One region of the Oceanobacillus sp. GQ8 genome, then DNA from elsewhere that is predicted to be linked to it. Evidence: a T-box and tRNA genes for the amino acid it is inferred to sense, from the RefSeq annotation. Region 1 holds a T-box; the other holds one or more tRNA genes.

Region 1 (6,339 bases):
TTGATTACTTTCTTCTTCTTCCTCTTCTTCTTGATCGTTATTGCTTTCTTCTTGTTGTTTATCTTCTTTTTCGCTTTCGTTATTTTTATCTGCTTTTTTATTCTCATTATCGGTTTCCTTGTTTGAGTCAGGTTTTTCCGGTTCTGGCTCAGACGTATTACCAACCATTATTTCTTTTGAGGCAGAGGATTCTTTACCGAAATAGTCAACAGCCTTTACGTGATAGATAGCATTGTTATTTCCAATCGAATAACTAGTTTCAGTAGTACTTCCTACAAGGCTAAATTTACCACCAGCTTTGGTAGCGCGATATACCCTGTAGCCTACCACGTCATTGCTTCCTGATTTCTTCCAAGTTAATTTACTTCCAGATTTGCTTAAGGATGTTGGTGCAGAAGGGTCTTTCCCGTCATCCTCAATGGCATCTCCTACTTCTGCTCCAGCTCCAGGTAAACCAATCCTCTGCCATTTTTCAGTTTCTGTTCTAGGATACAGTTGGGTAAGGTCCGGTAGCTTATCATACCCGTTTCGTTTAAGAAACTCAGGGCTAAACATAAGACCATCTCCTGTTACAAACTCATCAGGAGTATTTGCACCTGCAACTACTGCCTTACCATTCACAATAACAGAGCTTCCGCTCACTAAGCTGTCATCAGTTTCAGTTGGTACATATTTCGCATTAAATAAATCTGATTTTACTAGTCCAGCTTTCTCGCATAATTCAGAAGGAAGCATTCCTGAAATCGCACAATAGCTTCGTTGGACAATACCGTCCGGACGTTTGAACGTTTCACTTGGTGTCACTAGCTCTGGATTAATTGCGGCTGCACTATTGATCAGCTCAGCCCATAATTTAAGGTTACGGTGACTATAATTCGTATTCGCATTATTAATGGACCGCGGCTTATCATAGCCAATCCATGTACCAAAAGTGACGTTTGGATTTGTTGCAACAAACCAGGCATCATGATAGTCATTTGAGGTTCCCGTTTTACCTGCCCAGTCTACACTGCCATTTGATAGCTGTGGTTTCAGGTAACCAGCTGTTCCAGAATTAATAACATCCCGCATCATATCAATCGTTAAATACGTTGTTTGCGGACTGAACACTTCAACTTGTTCTGCTTTATGTTCATAGACAACATCGCCGTCTTGATTTGTTATCTTTTCAATCATATACGCGTCAGCAAATTTTCCGTTATTGCCAAAGGTACTATATGCATTAACATTTTCCTCTATGGTTACATCTGCTACACCAATAGATAGGGTAGGGAGTACATGATGTTCTTCAGTTAGTGTAGTGATTCCCATCATCTCGAGATACTTTGATGCGGGATCTAGGTCGATAATCCGAGAGTAAATATCTGCTGCAGGCACGTTATACGAATGCTGCAAAGCCGTTCTAGCGGAGACAATCCCATGATAACCACCACCGTAGTTTCCTGGCTTCCCAGATGGCCAGCCGGGAATTTGTTTTCTCACATCAGCGACTGGGCTACCTGGTTGGATTACTCCTTCTTCCATTGCTGGTGCATAATCCAGTAATGGCTTAATTGTACTACCGTTGGAACGTACTACATTGTCAGAAATATAATTAATGTTGTTATCTTCGTCATATCCACGACCACCGACAAAGCTGATAATTCTGCCGGTACTGTTTTCAATGAGCATTCCACCGGTTTGGATTCTTTGCTCTACTTCTTCTGTTTCGCCGGTTTCACTATTTGTCTTTGTAACGGTCACAGTTGGACCATAGTTTTCATAGTTTGTGGCAACTTCTTGAAAAGCCTCATAGATGTCCTTATCAATGGTTGTATGAATATTGTAGCCGTTTTTCCGTAAGTCTCTTTCAGCCTTCACTTCATAGTCTTCCTTCAAAGCACTATCCTTCTCGAGATCATCTTTCGTGTAACCATCTTTCTCGGCTAGTTGATACATAATAACTTCTGTGGCCTTTTTTTCTACTTCAAAAGTTAAGTACGGATATTTCTCCACAGGGGAAGGGGAAGCTTCTTTAAAATCAGCCACAATATCATAATTGATGCTTTCATCATATTCTGCTTGTGTTATGTAGCTGGATTCGAGCATCCGGTTAAGCACTGTTTTCATTCGATTAATTCCCCGCTGTAAACCGTCCTCGTCTTTTAGATCTCCTCCGTTAAGAAAAGGAGTATAAGCGGATGGACTTTGTGGGAGCCCCGCAAGATATGCAGCTTGTGCAATATTGACGTCTTTTGCATCCACACCAAATATTCCCTGTGCCGCTGTTTGTACACCGGCAATGTTGTTTCCGGAAGCGTCTCTACCATAAGGGACAATATTTAAGTATGCTTCAAGAATTTCATCCTTTTCAAAAAAGCGTTCCAGCCGTAAAGCAAGTAATATTTCTTTTGCTTTTCTTTCAAACGACACTTCGTTGGTTAGGATTTGGTTTTTAATCAATTGTTGTGTAAGAGTACTACCACCTGTTTTTACTTCGGAATTTGTTACTTCCTGTAAAACTGCGCGCAGAATAGCCTTTGGCACAACTCCATGATGTTCTTCAAAGTTCTCATCTTCTGTTGCAATTACTGCATCCAGTAAGACTGGTGAGATGTTTTTTAGGGTGACTTCTTCCCGGTGTAAGTCAGACTGGACGTCGCCAAAATATTTGTCACCAGCAAAGTACAGCTTAGACGTTTCCTCATAGTTGTAAATGTCCTGTTGCATCGTTTCATAGGAGAGAACTGGCTCATCTTTTACCAATGAGGCAAAATATCCAGCCCCTACGCCGCCAGCAAAAAACATGCCAATAAAGCCAATTATTAAGAAAAACAGTAATACATTCCATCCTACGTCATAGGAAATCCGGGAGGAACGTTGAACCTTTCCAGATTTCCAGATTGATTTTAACTTTTCCATATATTGATGAAACCGTTGTTTCCAATTCATCGCAAAACCTCCTAAAATACCTTTCTTATTATAGCATAATAATAGAATGGGGAGGAATGATTTTCGGTTCTGTAATTGCTTTTTTAAATCAAATATGGTATAGATAAATACTATAAGATAATTTGTGTTGAAGGAACGAAGTAGTCGAGTAAATCCCTATTCTAGAGAACCGGCGGGTGGTGAAAGCCGGGATATATTTACTGACGAATTACATTCCGGAGCAATTTCGATCGTTTTATGCGTTCGGAACGGTGGCAACATCGTTAACAATCCGAAGTGGCAGATTTTTAATTTGCAACAAGGGTGGTACCGCGTGTTAATCTCGTCCCTTTTTATAGGGAGGGGTTTTTTTTATTTTCCGCGTCAGGAAGTAATGACAAGGAAATTAAAATTTTGAAGCCCCAAGTATTAGAAAAACGTACACATTCGCTTATGGACGAGCGAAGGCGACTTTCTAATCTAGATAAAAAAATGGAGTGTGAAGAGAATGGATATATTACAGGACCTTGAAACAAGGGGACTAATACATCAGACAACGGATCGTGAGGCACTTGAAAAGCAATTGCAAGAAAAACAGGTAACATTGTACTGTGGGTTTGATCCGACAGCAGACAGTCTGCATATAGGACATTTGCTACCAATTACAATGCTGAAACGTTTCCAGAAGGCAGGACATCGCCCTATCGCCCTTGTTGGTGGGGGGACAGGAATGATTGGGGACCCAAGCGGAAGAACAAGTGAACGCTCTCTTAACGAGAGTGAGGTCGTTAAAGGGTATAGTGAAAAAATTAAGCAACAAATTGCCGGATTACTTGATTTCGATAAGGGCGAAAACCCTGTAGTCGCTAGAAACAATCATGATTGGCTTTCAAGCATGACAGTGATTGATTTCCTCCGTGATGCTGGGAAGCATTTTGGCATTAACTATATGCTTGCAAAGGAATCCGTTTCTGCACGGATCGAGCAAGGGATCACCTTTACAGAGTTTAGTTATATGATCTTGCAATCCCTTGACTTTCTAAAGCTTTACGAACAGGAAAATTGCACACTACAAATTGGAGGTAGTGATCAGTGGGGGAATATAACCGCTGGTATGGAGCTAATTCGTAGGTCAAGAGAAAACCAGGAAGAAGAAATAAAAGTATTCGGCTTAACTGTACCACTCATCACAAAAGCCGATGGTACCAAGTTCGGGAAAACTGCAGGTGGAGCGATTTGGCTTGATCCAGAGAAAACTTCTCCTTATGAGTTTTACCAGTTCTGGTTAAATACAGATGACAGGGATGTTATCAAATTCCTTCGTTACTTTACTTTCATTTCGGAACAAGAGATGGAGCAGTTGGAAAAAGAGGTTAGTGATCAACCAGAAAAAAGGGAAGCTCAGAAACGTTTAGCTGAAGAAATGACAGTTATCGTTCATAGTGAAGAAGCATTGGAACAGGCGAAGAAAATTTCTGCATCTTTATTCAGTGGTGATCTGAAAGACCTCTCTGGTGCTGATATTAAGCAGGGATTCAAGGATGTTCCAACACATGAGCATGCAAAAGAAGAAGTTGGGCTAATAGACTTATTGGTTGAGGCAAAAATCTCTTCTTCTAAAAGACAAGCGAGAGAAGATATCCAAAATGGTGCCATTTATGTGAATGGGGAAAGAGTGCAAGACTTGCAACAAACAATTGGCCAGGATGACCGAATTGAAGATGAATTTACCATTATTCGAAGAGGGAAGAAGAAATACACGATGATTCGTTACGGCTCTTAATGAGTAGAACTTAAAAGACGGGAGTTGCTGTTGGATGCAACTCCCGTCTTTTACTAAAGAAAAAATAGAAAAAAGCCTGAAATACTTGTAAACAAGCATTTCAGGCTTTTCATTAAGAAACAATTAACGAGAGTAGAATTCAACGATAAGTGCTTCGTTGATTTCAGCTGGAAGTTCAGAACGCTCAGGGTAGCGAGTGTACGTACCTTCCATTTTGTCAGTGTCAACTGTTACATATTCAGGTACGAAGTTGTTTACTTCCACAGCCTCTTTAACAATATCGAGGTTTTTGGATTTTTCACGTAAACCAACTACTTGACCTGGTTTTAGACGGTATGATGGAATATCAACGCGTCCGCCATCTACAGTAACGTGACCATGGTTTACAAGCTGACGAGCTTGTCTGCGAGTACGGGCAAGACCCATGCGATAAACGATGTTATCTAGACGAGAATCAAGAAGGATCATGAAGTTTTCACCATGAATACCTTTCATTTTCCCAGCTTTATCAAACAAGGTACGGAATTGACGTTCGTTCAATCCATACATGAAGCGAAGTTTTTGCTTCTCTTGTAATTGTAAGCCATATTCAGAGACTTTTCTGCGTTGGTTTGGTCCATGTTGACCAGGAGCGTAAGGACGTTTATCTAGTTCCTTACCAGTTCCAGTTAATGAAATGCCAAGACGACGTGATTTTTTCCATACTGATCCAGTAAAACGAGCCATAAGACATTTCCTCCTTTTTATTTTATTTGCATAAAATAAGCGAGCGTGTTCCTATACGTTGTCCATTATGTTTTCATGTACCATCGCTCCAGCAGCTAAGAGTTACGCGATACACCTCATTCAAGTGATGAGGAACAAAATGGGTTCAAGCGTCCGGTTCACATAGGCTACTTTATTATTTTACACAAGGAATAGTATATAATTTCTTAGCTTATAAGTCAACCTTTATTAAGAAGACGAATTTAACGGGTAATATAATAGGAAATTAGGACTAGTTCGTTTATAATGATAACTAGTTAATTAGATCACAATTCGTTTTGATTTTAAGATAATAGGTGATATTTATGAAAAGCACAAAATTGCTTATGGACAAGCTACGAAGTGTTTACTTTGAATTGGCATCAACAAATCTTGAGCATAGTGACGCGAATACGCTATGTCGTGTTGCAGAATGTATATGTAAAGTTCTCCCTGTTTCCTATTCAGGATTTTATTTGTTTAATGAATGGCGGAGAGAGTATGAACTTTGTAAATCAGAAAGTCTTATCAGGGAAGTTCCTTTACAAGAGCATAGATTGTCAGAGAACGTCATGATGGGGGAGGAAGTTTACCATCGAACAATTCAAGAAAAGCAGGTCTCCTTACTACATATTTTACCGGAAGAAGGACCTAAAGCCATACTATGTATTGAACAGGAACTCCCAATTCTAGTAGAAGAGTTGGCAATTTTGAAGACGGAAACAGAGAAGTTAATTTCCCTCTTACAATTAGATGGAAGAAGGAAGAGAAGGAATCGTGCGTATTTATTTGAATTGACTTCCCAGCTGCTGTCTCTCACCTCTCAAAAAAAGATATTAAGTGAAATTGTTCAAGGCCTTCGTAAACTATACCCGGAACTTACTTATAATCTTTTACTTTCA
Region 2 (6,339 bases), on a different contig from region 1:
ACGTCCGTTTCAGATTCGCGAATCCGATCAACTATTTCACGATAATGATCAACGTTGTGGCTTATTCCACCTGTCTCTGGATTACGAGCGTGAACATGGGCCACAGTTGCTCCCGCTTTTGCTGATTCTATTGCTGCTTCTGCAATCTCTTTTGGTGTTACAGGTACATGAGGGCTTTTTGAAGTTGTATCCCCTGCACCCGTGACAGCAGCTGTTAGTAATGCTTTTTTCAAACTGCTTCCTCCTCTTCTTTAGTGCTCAATTAAACTTTTTTAGTATTAATCGATTAGTGTTACATTGTGTACCATCCGGACGGTTTGTTTATCACAGTTATAAACTATACCATCCAGACGGTTTGTTTTCAACCCTCTCTAAAATAAGAAAGGTGTTTCGTTTGCTCTTTTTATTTTAAAGCAACCATTAAACTAGTCAGTAGAAGGGATTGGTTATTTTTCGATTAAACTTTTAAAAAAACAAAAACACCTCTATAAAGTGGTGTTTTGTTCAACATTTATCCTATCAGTTTATTCGTTTGCCCATTCTCTTAGCTTTTCGTAGACAGCTTTTTTCTTGTCTTTTTCAATATGATAAATATCGAATAGTTCGGATAACCAAATCCCATCAGTAGCCAGCCTTATGATAGTAGCCTTAATAGGATCTATACCATCGTCCTCAATTTTATATTGCCAATCTGAATAGAGTTCACGAATAGGATCCAATGAATTAGAACTGACTGCTTTCGCTGCAAGTAAACCATAATGCATATCCTTGTTTTGGTAAGCTTGATTAAACGTTACATCAACATATGCACGGACCCATTTACCTTTATCTACTGGATCTGATTCCGCATTATTACTTATTTTCTCTCTATAGTTATTCGCTAGATGTTCTACCATCCCTTGCACAAGTGCTTCTTTCGATGGGTAGTGATAGAGAAGGCCACCTTTGCTGATTCCAGCTTCCTTCGCAGTGGCATCGAGTGTTAAATTAAAGATACCTTTTTCACTTACAACTTTCGAGGCAGCATGAAGAATATCCACTTTTCTAGAAATTTTGCCCATTGAAGATCTCCTCTTTATTTTTATTTATGCTATTTAACATACCATCTGGACGGTACACTTTCAATCTTTTTTAGAATGGGAGTAACAAGTCAATTTTACAAGTTTTAGGCTGAAAATCCCAATAAATCAAGCAAAATCTCCAATTATTTAAGGTGAAAATTGATTAACTTTTATACAGATTGCATGTTTTTAGGATGGGTTGAGTGGTTAGAACCAGAGGGCCATTCATCATATTACATACTAATCTCACTATATAATCTTAGATAGCTTCCCCTTCCTCTACGGGAGCCATATCTATTCTCAAAAGTTATGGACTACGATTGGTTGAATTACTTAGAGAATGGCCTGCTGTACGGCTCTGTCTAATGCAGATGGTATCTCCCTTTCCACTAGCTAACAGTTGCACTACAAAGCCCGTAGTAAACTTTCACAACTAAGTTATCGCCAATGTCGGACGCACAACTAAGCGTTCCCCGCAATGTAGGGAACGCTTGATATTACAGTTAATTAACTATTATAGGAAGATACCGGTGTCCGGTGGCGAATTAGGTATCAGAATACTGATTTAATAACCTTTTGCTATTAATATGTGTAAAATATGAATAGAGGGCATCCTTTTAGTTCACGTTTATAAAATTTATTGTGCTCACCTTGTATAAGTAATCCACCCAATAATTAAACGAAGACTATTGATTACAACTACACTCATATTTTTTAAATTTATATTCTTTATACAATCTTAACTCTTTAAGATCTCTTGTAACTGACTCAAAGACCTTTATTACTGGGGCAATATCCATTTTTGCAAATTCTCTAACTTGCTTATCTAAATCAATAGACAAATCTAAAGGATATTCATTCATAGCTTCATATAGATTATTATGTTCGCAAACATCATAAGTAACTGCAATATAATATCGTGTCAACATATCACCTCAAATTCACATAATGTTTAAGACTTCTTCAACTATCTTCTCCTCCGCTATAGATAAATAAAGATACTATTCTTTCCTTTGGAAAAGCGCCGTTAGTCAGATAATTACACTTTAATTTGACCTCACAGGAGAAATGAGTTGAACATGAGAGTCGTTTCCAATCGGGACAATCAAGATAGGTCTCATTGAACCATTAAAACTTAAACTTACCTCGCCCTGTTTTATCCTTTTTAAGGCATCCATCATAAAATTACCATCAAGAGAGACATTTAACTCCGCTTCTCCTGATATATTTTTAATGTATTGTATTTCTTCTATTTGACCCATATCCGATGTTTTTGAGGAAATTTTAATTTTTGATTTGTCTTCTATTAGAAAATTTATATTGTTATTTCTCCAATCACTTGCAAATATACTAGCCCTCTCAATACCACTTAGTAATTGTTTAGTATCTAGTGTAACAATTGTACTTGATTGCTGAGGAATTAAACCTGAAATATTAGGATAACTCCCTTCAATTAGCCTTGAATATAAAGAAGTGCTATTAGATTTAAACAAAATATTGGTCTCTGTGATAAATATATCAATATCTTTTGTGTAACTACTAATTAACTTTGAGAATTCAATTAAAGACGTACTGGGCACAATAAATGACCCATTTAAATCTGATTGTATTTCATGATTCACTAAGGACAACCTTTGAGAGTTTGTTGCAACACAAGTTAGTAAATCTTTTTGAAAATAAAAATTGACTCCAGTAAGTACTGGTCTTGTTTCACTTTTAGAGGCAGCAAAGACAGTTTGCTTAATAATATAAAAGAAAACATTACTCGCTATCCTAATTTTATTACTAAATTTAAATTCAGGTAGAGTTGGGTATTCTGTGGCATTAAGACCATTTAATCTAGTAATTATTTCTTCAGATTGTATCGTCACTAATTGATTTTCGTTTACTTTTATATAAATGTCATTAGGTAATTTTTTGATTATTTCACTTAGATACTTAGCTGAGATTACTACACTCCCTGTTTTATAAACCTCTAACATATTTAATCCTTCACTCGCTTTAGGAATTTCTCTTTCAATAACAATATCTGAATGACTTCCTATAAGTGTTAAACTATTAGCTTTGGCTACCATTTTAATTCCAGTTAATATAGGATTGGGGGTTTTAGACGTTACTGCTTTGCTAACATCTGATATTGCCTTATTGAAATAGTCATTATTTATTTTAAACTCCATAAAAAAGACCCCTGTCATTATTATTTCCTATATATAAGATTCGACAAGACTTTTAAAAATACCTTCTTCAACAATCCTCCCCCGTTAGTTAAGTACAGCATTTCACAATTGCTTATTAGCAATTTTTTTAAATCCTTGTCATTTTAATAACAAAAGCCGTCTAATTAGACGACTTCAACTTTGTCATTATTATAAATTCCCGCCCATCTACCTATTTCGAGAGGAGGGACAATAGTCCTTTAATTCCTACATAAAAGTTATTTGAAACCAAACGTAGGTTGCTCCTAGCCCAGCTAAGCCTAGTAGAAAGTTCTTAATCTCTTTAAACAGCGGAATGTACCTCAGTATCAAGGCCGTCACTCCCATTACTATAGCTATAAAGACTATCAGACTAATAAGCTGCATAGCGATACCGTCCAAGGTGATTTTTAATGCATCCATCTAATCCCCTCCCTGTATCCTTTATCGGATATTAAGAGAAGAGATTTTAGACATAAAAATAACTCCTACTCAGCAGCGCTTCCTACTTGTCCAATATTAATCGTTTTCTTACCTTATTTTTCGCTAATTAGCCTAGACTTTCCATTGAGATACTATGCTTGAAAAACTCTGTCATAGTTAGGTACATAAACACTCAAGCTCAACTGGTTATATTTATCTACACCTTAAAGTTTATTATGTACCTCCTCTGACATTAAATCGTGTACTAGTTACGGGTATTCAATCATTACAGATCATCCTCTTCTTTGGTGGTGATTGGCTTAAAAAAGCTGCCTTTGGTTATTTATATTTAATTATTTAAAAAATGATAAAATAGATTAATAAGTTACATTTTTATAAAACACAAAATATATAAAATCATAAAAATAACTATACGGTTGATTAAAATTATAATAATACTGTTGTTAGGTGTATACGTTTTAAAAGAGGAGGGATATATTGAAAAAGGTCGTGTTAGTATTGCTTATGTCTCTAATTTTAAGTGCATGTTCAGAAACAGAAATACTTGATTTTGAAGGTGAAAGTGATAATTGGAAAGTAATTTATACAGTAGAAATACTCGATGAACAAGTAGAGCAAACAAAAGTGAACATAGAATATAATGGGGTGGAATCTATTCCAGATGAAGTTAGTTATATTATCAAAACTGACAGCGGAAAAATGGAGGGTAATACTTCACTAAATGATAGAGGTTTAATAGAAATAGGAGGTCGTAGGCGCATGTGTAATGAGTGTACATTTATCAATAAATCTGAAAATATAAAAGCAACTATAAGCTGGAAAGAAAACACCGAAGAGTTAAAACTTAAAAACGATATTATTATCGATTAGAATCAAAAGAAGCTTGACTAAGTCTTACTATGACATTCGAGAAAATGTTTGTGTGAAATTTGTGTAAAACCGATTCATTTTCTGTCTTTATCTATCGGATTCTTTAAAACACAAAAAAAATCCTAAAACCTTACATATCAAGGTTTAGGACTCACAATGTCTTTTCTTAAATTATAATATGGATACCGGTGGTCGGGGTCGAACCGACACTCCCGTGAAGGAACGGGATTTTGAGTCCCGCGCGTCTGCCAATTCCGCCACACCGGCATGTGTATAAATGGAGGCGGTAACCGGATTTGAACCGGTGATAAAGGTTTTGCAGACCTCTGCCTTACCACTTGGCTATACCGCCATAAAAAAGTAATGGAGCGGAAGACGGGATTCGAACCCGCGACCCCCACCTTGGCAAGGTGATGTTCTACCACTGAACTACTTCCGCATATTGGCTGGGCTACCAGGATTCGAACCTGGGATACACGGGATCAAAACCCGATGCCTTACCGCTTGGCTATAGCCCATTAAATTAAAATGGGGCGATCGATGGGGATCGAACCCACGAGTGCCGGAGCCACAATCCGGTGCGTTAACCACTTCGCCACGACCGCCATACATAGAAATGGCAGGGGTAGTAGGAATCGAACCCACATCAAAGGTTTTGGAGACCTTCGTTTTACCATTAAACTATACCCCTACTAAACTTATTGAATTAAATGGTGGAGGGGGGCAGATTCGAACTGCCGAACCCTGAGGGAGCGGATTTACAGTCCGCCGCGTTTAGCCACTTCGCTACCCCTCCATATATAAATGTTTAAATAAAAAAATGGTGGCTCGGGACGGAATCGAACCGCCGACACAGGGATTTTCAGTCCCTTGCTCTACCGACTGAGCTACCGAGCCATTTAGTTTTTAAGACTTACTAGATAAAGTGGCGGTCCGGACGGGACTCGAACCCGCGACCTCCTGCGTGACAGGCAGGCATTCTAACCAACTGAACTACCGGACCACTATTTAATTAAGTAATTTGGTTGCGGGAGCAGGATTTGAACCTGCGACCTTTGGGTTATGAGCCCAACGAGCTACCAGACTGCTCCATCCCGCGATATGATTGAAATTGTTTATGGTGGAGGATGCAGGGCTCGAACCTGCGACCCCCTGCTTGTAAGGCAGGTGCTCTCCCAGCTGAGCTAATCCTCCAGCATAATTTAAAAGTTGGTGACCCGTACGGGATTCGAACCCGTGTTACCGCCGTGAAAGGGCGGTGTCTTAACCGCTTGACCAACGGGCCAGATAATTTATTATAATAGTGGCGGAGAGCGAGGGATTCGAACCCTCGAGGCCGCGGTAACGGCCTACACGATTTCCAATCGTGCTCCTTCGGCCACTCGGACAGCTCTCCAATGGCTCCACAGGTAGGATTCGAACCTACGACCGATCGGTTAACAGCCGATAGCTCTACCACTGAGCTACTGTGGAATGGAATATGCCTGGCGGTGTCCTACTCTTGCAGGGGCAAAGCCCCAACTACCATCGGCGCTGGAGAACTTAACTTCTGTGTTCGGCATGAGAACAGGTGTGACCTCTCCGCTATTACTACCAGACCATAAAACATGTCTTTAAAATAGTGACAACCATTATTATAATTGTTTCTGAGAAAAAATCAAGTATAAAATCAAATTTATGTAGATTTTTATACCCTAAAAACTAAATAAGAGGTAACAACGAATCAAGAAAAATGTTAGTTAAGTCCTCGATCTATTAGTATCCGTCAG

The links. The T-box of region 1 lies ahead of tyrS (tyrosine--tRNA ligase). A T-box ahead of a tRNA ligase gene usually reads a tRNA of that ligase, here a tRNA-Tyr.
Region 2: it encodes a tRNA-Tyr, which carries the amino acid that the T-box ahead of tyrS (tyrosine--tRNA ligase) is inferred to sense. The anticodon was not compared.

The regions. Positions count from the first base shown of each region.
Region 1 is NZ_JCAXEV010000001.1:29,127-35,465, forward strand. It holds gene AC6CHS_RS00160 (transglycosylase domain-containing protein) at 1-2,931, opposite strand, end outside; T-box leader at 3,050-3,264, shown strand; gene tyrS (tyrosine--tRNA ligase) at 3,419-4,693, shown strand; gene rpsD (30S ribosomal protein S4) at 4,817-5,419, opposite strand; gene AC6CHS_RS00175 (sensor domain-containing diguanylate cyclase) at 5,764-6,339, shown strand, end outside.
Region 2 is NZ_JCAXEV010000004.1:521,041-527,379, forward strand. It holds gene AC6CHS_RS15095 (beta-keto acid cleavage family enzyme) at 1-233, opposite strand, end outside; gene AC6CHS_RS15100 (TetR/AcrR family transcriptional regulator) at 525-1,061, opposite strand; gene AC6CHS_RS15105 (hypothetical protein) at 1,748-1,990, opposite strand; gene dnaN (DNA polymerase III subunit beta) at 2,108-3,238, opposite strand; gene AC6CHS_RS15115 (hypothetical protein) at 3,485-3,679, opposite strand; gene AC6CHS_RS15120 (hypothetical protein) at 4,178-4,570, shown strand; tRNA gene AC6CHS_RS15125 (tRNA-Leu) at 4,754-4,837, opposite strand; tRNA gene AC6CHS_RS15130 (tRNA-Cys) at 4,849-4,922, opposite strand; tRNA gene AC6CHS_RS15135 (tRNA-Gly) at 4,935-5,009, opposite strand; tRNA gene AC6CHS_RS15140 (tRNA-Gln) at 5,014-5,088, opposite strand; tRNA gene AC6CHS_RS15145 (tRNA-His) at 5,100-5,175, opposite strand; tRNA gene AC6CHS_RS15150 (tRNA-Trp) at 5,188-5,261, opposite strand; tRNA gene AC6CHS_RS15155 (tRNA-Tyr) at 5,282-5,366, opposite strand; tRNA gene AC6CHS_RS15160 (tRNA-Phe) at 5,392-5,467, opposite strand; tRNA gene AC6CHS_RS15165 (tRNA-Asp) at 5,497-5,573, opposite strand; tRNA gene AC6CHS_RS15170 (tRNA-Met) at 5,593-5,669, opposite strand; tRNA gene AC6CHS_RS15175 (tRNA-Val) at 5,689-5,764, opposite strand; tRNA gene AC6CHS_RS15180 (tRNA-Glu) at 5,781-5,855, opposite strand; tRNA gene AC6CHS_RS15185 (tRNA-Ser) at 5,875-5,966, opposite strand; tRNA gene AC6CHS_RS15190 (tRNA-Asn) at 5,969-6,043, opposite strand; rRNA gene rrf (5S ribosomal RNA) at 6,053-6,168, opposite strand.